DNA from 2 places in the Priestia sp. J2 genome. Region 1 is predicted to be linked to the other one. Evidence: predicted binding sites of a transcription regulator. Region 1 holds the regulator's gene; the other holds the start of a gene.

What was found. Region 1 encodes LexA, which represses DNA repair genes until DNA is damaged. Its sites were predicted from a motif close to CGAACATATGTTCG; they were not measured.
Region 2: the regulator LexA is predicted to act here: its motif matches at 1,813-1,826, upstream of LJY09_RS10270 (YolD-like family protein).

Annotation. Positions count from the first base shown of each region.
Region 1 is NZ_CP086208.1:3,887,970-3,891,398, forward strand. Features, by position in the region: gene LJY09_RS20170 (DUF896 domain-containing protein) at 1-143, opposite strand, end outside; gene LJY09_RS20175 (YneB family resolvase-like protein) at 213-881, opposite strand; gene yneA (cell division suppressor protein YneA) at 935-1,264, opposite strand; gene lexA (transcriptional repressor LexA) at 1,411-2,028, shown strand; gene LJY09_RS20190 (magnesium transporter CorA family protein) at 2,238-3,429, shown strand, end outside.
Region 2 is NZ_CP086208.1:2,041,566-2,044,994, reverse strand. Features, by position in the region: gene pfkB (1-phosphofructokinase) at 1-35, opposite strand, end outside; gene LJY09_RS10280 (DeoR/GlpR family DNA-binding transcription regulator) at 32-784, opposite strand; gene LJY09_RS10275 (hypothetical protein) at 1,167-1,307, opposite strand; gene LJY09_RS10270 (YolD-like family protein) at 1,429-1,782, opposite strand; gene LJY09_RS10265 (YitT family protein) at 2,031-2,870, shown strand; gene LJY09_RS10260 (ABC transporter permease) at 2,902-3,429, opposite strand, start outside.

The DNA of each region.
Region 1 (3,429 bases):
TGGTTTGTCATAGATTGTCGGAAAACTTTTAAATATTCCTGACGTAGCTCTTGCTGTTCTTTCGCTTCAGATTCTGTCAGACCTTCAGCCTTTGCCTTTTTTGAAAGAGCATTAATACGAGCAAGTTTATCTTTTGATAGCATATAAAACCTATCTCCTTATAATCAATAATTAAAATTACCGAACCGTTCCGGCAACATGTAGTCATCTTACTAAATCTCTTTCGTTTTATCAAGAGATTGAGCACTCTCTTGATACTCTTGATAGCGACGATGTACCGTTGCTTTTGAAATATTATAACCAAAACCTTTTAGCGTAACTGAAATTTCAGCAAAGGTTAAGCCGTTATGACGAAGGCGGACAATTTCTTCAATCGGCGCTTCTTTTTTTTCTCTTCCTGAGTTAACTCCTTGATTTTTTAAATTTTGCTGCGGACGATAACCGTTTTCTACGGCTCTTTTCATTCCTCTTTTAATTTTAGCGTTATGTAATTTCCGCTGATGCTCTTCCACTAAGCTAATAATATCTAACACCATCGAATCAGATTCTGAAAGCTGAAGCTGACCTTGATGACTAATCGTATAGATCGTAGCATTTTCTTTATGAAAAGCATGAAGAAGCGCAATTCGGGCATTTCCTCTGCCTAATCGCGTTTCGTCTTGAATGAGCAGCACAGATATTTTTTCTTCTTTCATTGTATGAAGAACATCCAATATACCCTCTCTGTCTACGTCATATCCGCTTGCTTTTTCCATTACGACTTTTTTTACGTTTAGATGGTGAAGATCAGCAAGCTTTTTTAATTCTTCTTGCTGGCGCTGTAAAGATGTTTCTTGGGTTTTTTTATCCGTACTTACACGGCAATAAATAATGGCGTCCACTTTTATCACGACCTTTTCGGCTTCTAACAATATTCAGGAACGGCCGTTACACACTACTGTTCAATTGCCACTTGATTATGTAACTCTTTTTTTAAAACAGGAATATATAATTTATCTCCAGGAGATAAAGACTGGGCAGTGTCTGAGTTTAGATCATTGACGTCTTCAACCCATTTGACAAATTCATTGGTGGTCAAATGATGGTGATTATGATACTTGTTGGACAAGTCCCAAAGCGTATCTCCTTTTGTAATAGTAACCGTTGAATATTTGTCTAAATCTACTTTATCCGCTCCTAAAACCAGCGTCAATACATATGTAAGTGCAGCGATAACTGCAAAAAAAATAGCGTAATGTTTCATAGAATGTAAGAATTGGTGCATATTATGATCCCCCTATCAGAATATATGTTCTTATTTTATTGAGAACATTTGTTTCTGTCAATGGAATTCTTCGAACTTATGTTTGTATATTGACACATCACGTGGTATAATTCACCTAAAGAATAGCTAAAATCGAGGTGAAAAATATGAAGCTATCAAAACGTCAACAAGACATACTAGATTTTATTAAGCACGAAGTAAAATTAAAAGGTTATCCGCCTTCTGTTCGTGAGATTGGGGAAGCGGTGGGATTAGCCTCTAGCTCCACTGTACACGGGCATTTAGCTCGTTTAGAAAGTAAAGGGTTAATTCGCAGAGATCCAACAAAACCAAGAGCAATCGAAGTTCTTCAACTAGACGAAGTAAACATCCCTAAAAGCAATGTCATTAATGTTCCTGTTATCGGTAAAGTAACAGCAGGTCTTCCTATAACAGCCGTTGAAAATGTGGAAGAATATTTCCCTCTTCCAGATAAATTCGTTTCTCCAGATGATCATGTATTTATGCTTGAAATTATGGGAGAAAGTATGATTGAAGCAGGTATTCTAGATGGCGATATGGTAATCGTACGTCAGCAGCAAACTGCTAATAACGGAGATATTGTGGTCGCTATGACCGAGGACAACGAAGCAACGGTAAAACGTTTCTTTAAAGAAGAAAATTTCGTTCGTTTACAGCCTGAAAATTCAACGATGGCGCCTATTATTCTTCGCCACGTAACGATTTTAGGAAAAGTCACTGGTGTATATCGCACGATTCACTAATCACACACTGTATGTAAAACCAACTAATCATGATGTTAGTTGGTTTTTTACGTTTGTTTTCTAAAAAAATTGGCATATTATAAATGATACGTCGAATCATTACAGGCAGGTAGAGCGGTTTTTATAAAGCCTGTTTTACCTTTTACTTTCTGTCTGCATTTTTTCGACTCTCAAAAAAAATACAACCGACTATAAGAAGGATGTAGTTTATGACCAATACACCAAGGAAAACAGAACCATTTCAAACTATTATGCCTACCAAAGCAATGAACATGTTTCTTTTTCCTTTTTCCTTTGATCGAAAAAATAAAGAGCAGCTTGTTCATGCACTAGAAGCAAATATGTTTGAGTTTTTTTCCATTCAAAACAAACATGTAGAAAAAGAATACTACGGAGAACAGTATTACGTATCTCATGATAGCTTGGATCAATATTTTCTTCCTTACATTGAATGTATTCTATTTCCTGATTCGTGCGAAAAAGAAGGCTTGCTTCGATTTTCAAAAAAAATAGACCATACCGTTACGCTACAAACTTCCTCCACCACCGTGTCTAGCAACGTGCTGTCTGTGGATGTTTTTTTATGTCCTTTTGAAATTGGCGTCATGACCATTCGCACTGAGATGAGTCATAATCATTACACCTATGATGACATTTTAGAATTCATGAATCATTTTCGTGTATTAGAACCGAAGCTTGCTGAAGAGCATGGATCCACCATTACCTATGAACATCATCGCTATAGCAAAGTACAGGATTATATTTTTTCACAGCTCGCGCCATTTTTGAACGAACACATCAAAAAAGAAGCGACGCGTGAACAGCACGTCGGGAGTCTTCCTTATTTTATCGATGAACGGATGTTTGTATTAAGTTATGTAACGGTAAATCAAGAGCAAGAGATTAACTCCACAACTTTATTTCGTACTGGGCAGCTAAATAGCTATACGCCTGACGGGAAACCGTTTATCTCTGCACACAACCATGAGTATATTAAAACGTATAATACCAAACACGTGTATTCCAGATGGGCTCCTGAAACCTATTACGTTATAACAGACCATGTGTTTTCGTGTATTTCTAAATCGACAGACTCTAAAACGGATCAGCTTTTGATGAATCATCTATTTGGCCAACATTACTATAATTTATTTTTGCATTTTTTCTATAAAATCGTGTTGCTAAAACTATCCTATGAGTATTCTCAGCTCACGTTTCATAAAAATTCAGAGGGCATCGAGCGACTAATTCGCTCTATTACTGTATTTTCAGGTAAATATTTATTTTTAGAAATTAGCTCTCGCACGGAAGGTCAAGAGTTTTCTGTGCTCTTTAAAAAAATCTTCCACATCAATTCTCTTTATCAAGAAGTCAAAGAAACCCTTGGTACTTTGTATCAAA
Region 2 (3,429 bases), 1.8 Mb from region 1:
TCAACGGATGGGTTCAACGTACATGTATAAATCATGATTTCACAACCTTTATGTCTGTTTTGTTTGCATACTGTATAAGTACATCACTAGGTACGTCATTTGTTATAATTTTTGCTTCATGTAAATCGGCTATTTTCGCAAAACTTGTTTCAAAAAACTTAGTAGAATCTGATAAAATATAAGATTCTCTAGAAAGCTTCATTGCCGTTTGCTTGATCAATGCTTCTTCTGGATCAGGAGTTGTATATCCATATTGATGATGAATCCCATTCGCTCCCATAAAGCACTTATCAAAACGATACTGCTCAAGACTTAAAAGAGCTCCATTGCCAATTAAAGCGCCCGTTTTATGTTTAACAGATCCTCCAATTAAATAGAGGGTGATACCTTGTTCTAGCATCGGGTTTAAATGCATTAAACCATTTGTCACGACAACTACATCTTTTTGCTTCAAAAAAGGAATCATTTCATACGTTGTAGTTCCTGCATCTAAAAAAATACAGTCACCTTCATTTATAATGGAAGCCGCATACTCTGCAATGTTTCGTTTATCTTGAATATTTTTAGCAGATTTTTCGATAACGCTCAGTTCGATTCGTTTACTGCGAATAAGCGAAGCGCCACCGTGAACACGTTTGAGCATTTGCTCTTCTTCTAGTTGACTTAAGTCTCTTCTAATTGTGGATTCCGAAGCGCCTGTAACTTCGATAAACTCTTGCACTTTTACAAGTTCTTTCTCTTTTAAAAGTTTTAAGATTAGTTGATGTCTCTCCGGCGTTAACATGTTCTAGCTCCTTTTTCAAAAAAGCGTTTTCATTTATTTCATGTACTTACTTTATCACGATTTACATTCAAAATCAATCATAAAAAATCAAAAACATTCATTTTTTTAATTACAAAATAAAGTTTTTTGAACGAACAATTAGATTTGCATTTGTTTTGATAATAGTTTATACAAAAGGAAATAAGCTGGTAATTCAAGAATTTGTCTACTTTTCTCATTATATGTAAAGGTTTTCTTGCAACTAATTAGCTATGACTGTTTTTGACTATTTCTTGACCGATTTAATTTCTCTTGACTGAATTATGTTTAGCTTGTCCTGTTTTAATGAGAGCCTATACATCAAAAAAGTTGTCCACCTTTTTGGACAACTCAAAGTGACCCATCATTTAAATAAAAACAGAAGCATATATAATATAGAAGCAAGGGCAGAAGAAATAGCCAAACTTGAGATAAAACGAACGAGTCTTTTCTTAATGAACTGCGTTAATTCAATTTCTCTTACTTGAGTTTTTTCATTTTGCATACAATATCCCTTCTTTAATCAAAATTTCCTAGTAGCTAAAAGTGACTACTCGCAGAATATGCTTTTATGTATTGTATGCAAGCGTTAAAAAAAAGATACAAATTCAACAAAAAAGCTACTCTTAGCTAGAGTAGCTTTCATCTTTCCATACATCTGCTTCAATTACTGCATCCGCTCGAATCGAATATGTATAACAAGGCCCTGTCACCATCAGCGTATTCGACTGCAGAGAAACTTTATCGATTGTCACTCGTTCATATCTTTGAATATGTCCTGCTTCATAGACGTGAAGGGTTACTGGATGATGCTCCGAGTAACTGTTCATAATGACCTTTTCAATATGCTCAATCTTTTCTTTTTTCAACCCTAAAGACTGCTTATGCGCCTCGGGACTGTACATTTTCTTCATTTTCTCTAAATGCTCAGGCATTACTAACTTCGCATACTGTTTTAATTCATCTTGATACACGTTCATTCTCCCCCTTGACTCTTGCTTCTATTTTACCGAACGAACATTCTCATTGCAAAACTTTTTAATCAAAATAAAAGCAAACAATTTATTTTTTCATACTCCATAAAAACTGTCAAAAGATTTTATGTTGATAGCAGAAATTGATTTTTTAAAAAATAATAATATCCCATCTTTAATTCAGCCTCTAGAGTTGGTATAATACATTGTCATGACTGTGTTTTCGGAGTTTTTGATGATTGGAGGTAACGTTCATGATCAATAAAATAAAAGAAATTATCCTCATTATTCTAGGAAGCCTCATTTTCGCACTGGCCATTAATTATTTTGCTATTCCAAATGAATTAGCAGAAGGCGGCGTAACCGGTGTAACAATGATTACCTATTATGTACTAGGCTGGTCTCCTGGTATCACAAACTTTATATTAAACGGTTTGCTGGTACTGATCGGATACAAATTGCTTCACAAACGTGTGATTGCTTACACAATTATATGTATTATTTTCACATCTCTATTCCTACATATAACTGAAGGACTGGGAAATCCTCTTGACGATACGCTACTTGGGGCTATTTTTGCTGGTATTTTAGCCGGTGTAGGACTCGGGCTTGTGTTTAGAGGTGGCGGAACTTCCGGAGGCTCGGCAGTTATCGCCCGCTTAGCTAATCAATATCTAGACTGGAATATTAGCAAAACGATGCTAGCAATTGATTTATTAGTTGTAGCAAGCGCCTATTTTGTCATCGGTGGAGAAAAGACGATGTACACGGTTATTTCTCTTTATATCGGAACAAAGGTGCTTGATTATATTATTGAAGGACTTAACCCCCGCAAAGCAATCACTATTATTTCACACCGTTCAGCTGAAGTAGCCGAACAAGTTAACAAAAAGATGCAGCGAGGCGTCACTGTCTTTTCTGCTCATGGAAGCTATACAAAAGAAGCAAAAGACGTATTGTACGTAGTTGTGAACAAACAAGAACTATTAGAGTTAAAGCGCATTATTCATAAAGTCGATGAACAGGCTTTTGTGGTTGTCCACGATGTGCGAGACGTCTTTGGAGTAGGTTTTACTATTCCAAAAGCCAGCTAAAAACCCGCTGTAAAAAAGCGGGTTTTTTCTATTATATATGTTTGCGCTGAAAATACAGTAAACCTGCTACTCCAAAAAGCAGAAAGCTGCTTATAACAACCACTAAGAAATTCTGTGTAGTCAGCATCAACCCCCATGATGCTTTTCCGGTTACACCTAACATTCCATACATTGGCTGAGTCCATGGGTACCAGGGGCCAAATCGTTCAGAATTAGCAACGAATAAATTCGGTAGTGTTAAAATGACGTTGACTGTCAAAGATGCTCCAAAGCTAGAACATGCCATTGACACAGCTAGCATAAACGCAAGAATGGGCAACACCGCAACCCATCCGCCTAGCATATTTCCAGCTATCATCTTTAATGGCACAGCGCTCGGATAGTCTTTTAACATGCTAACTCCTAATAAAACAACAAATACAAGCACTTGAAGAATTCCCATGAAAGCTGCTGCTGTAATCAATTTTGCTCCGTATACCGATGTCCTTGTCACAGGAAGAGATAATAATTGCTTCCATCCTCCCGCTTCGTGTTCATACCGACAGATGAAGGATGTTAC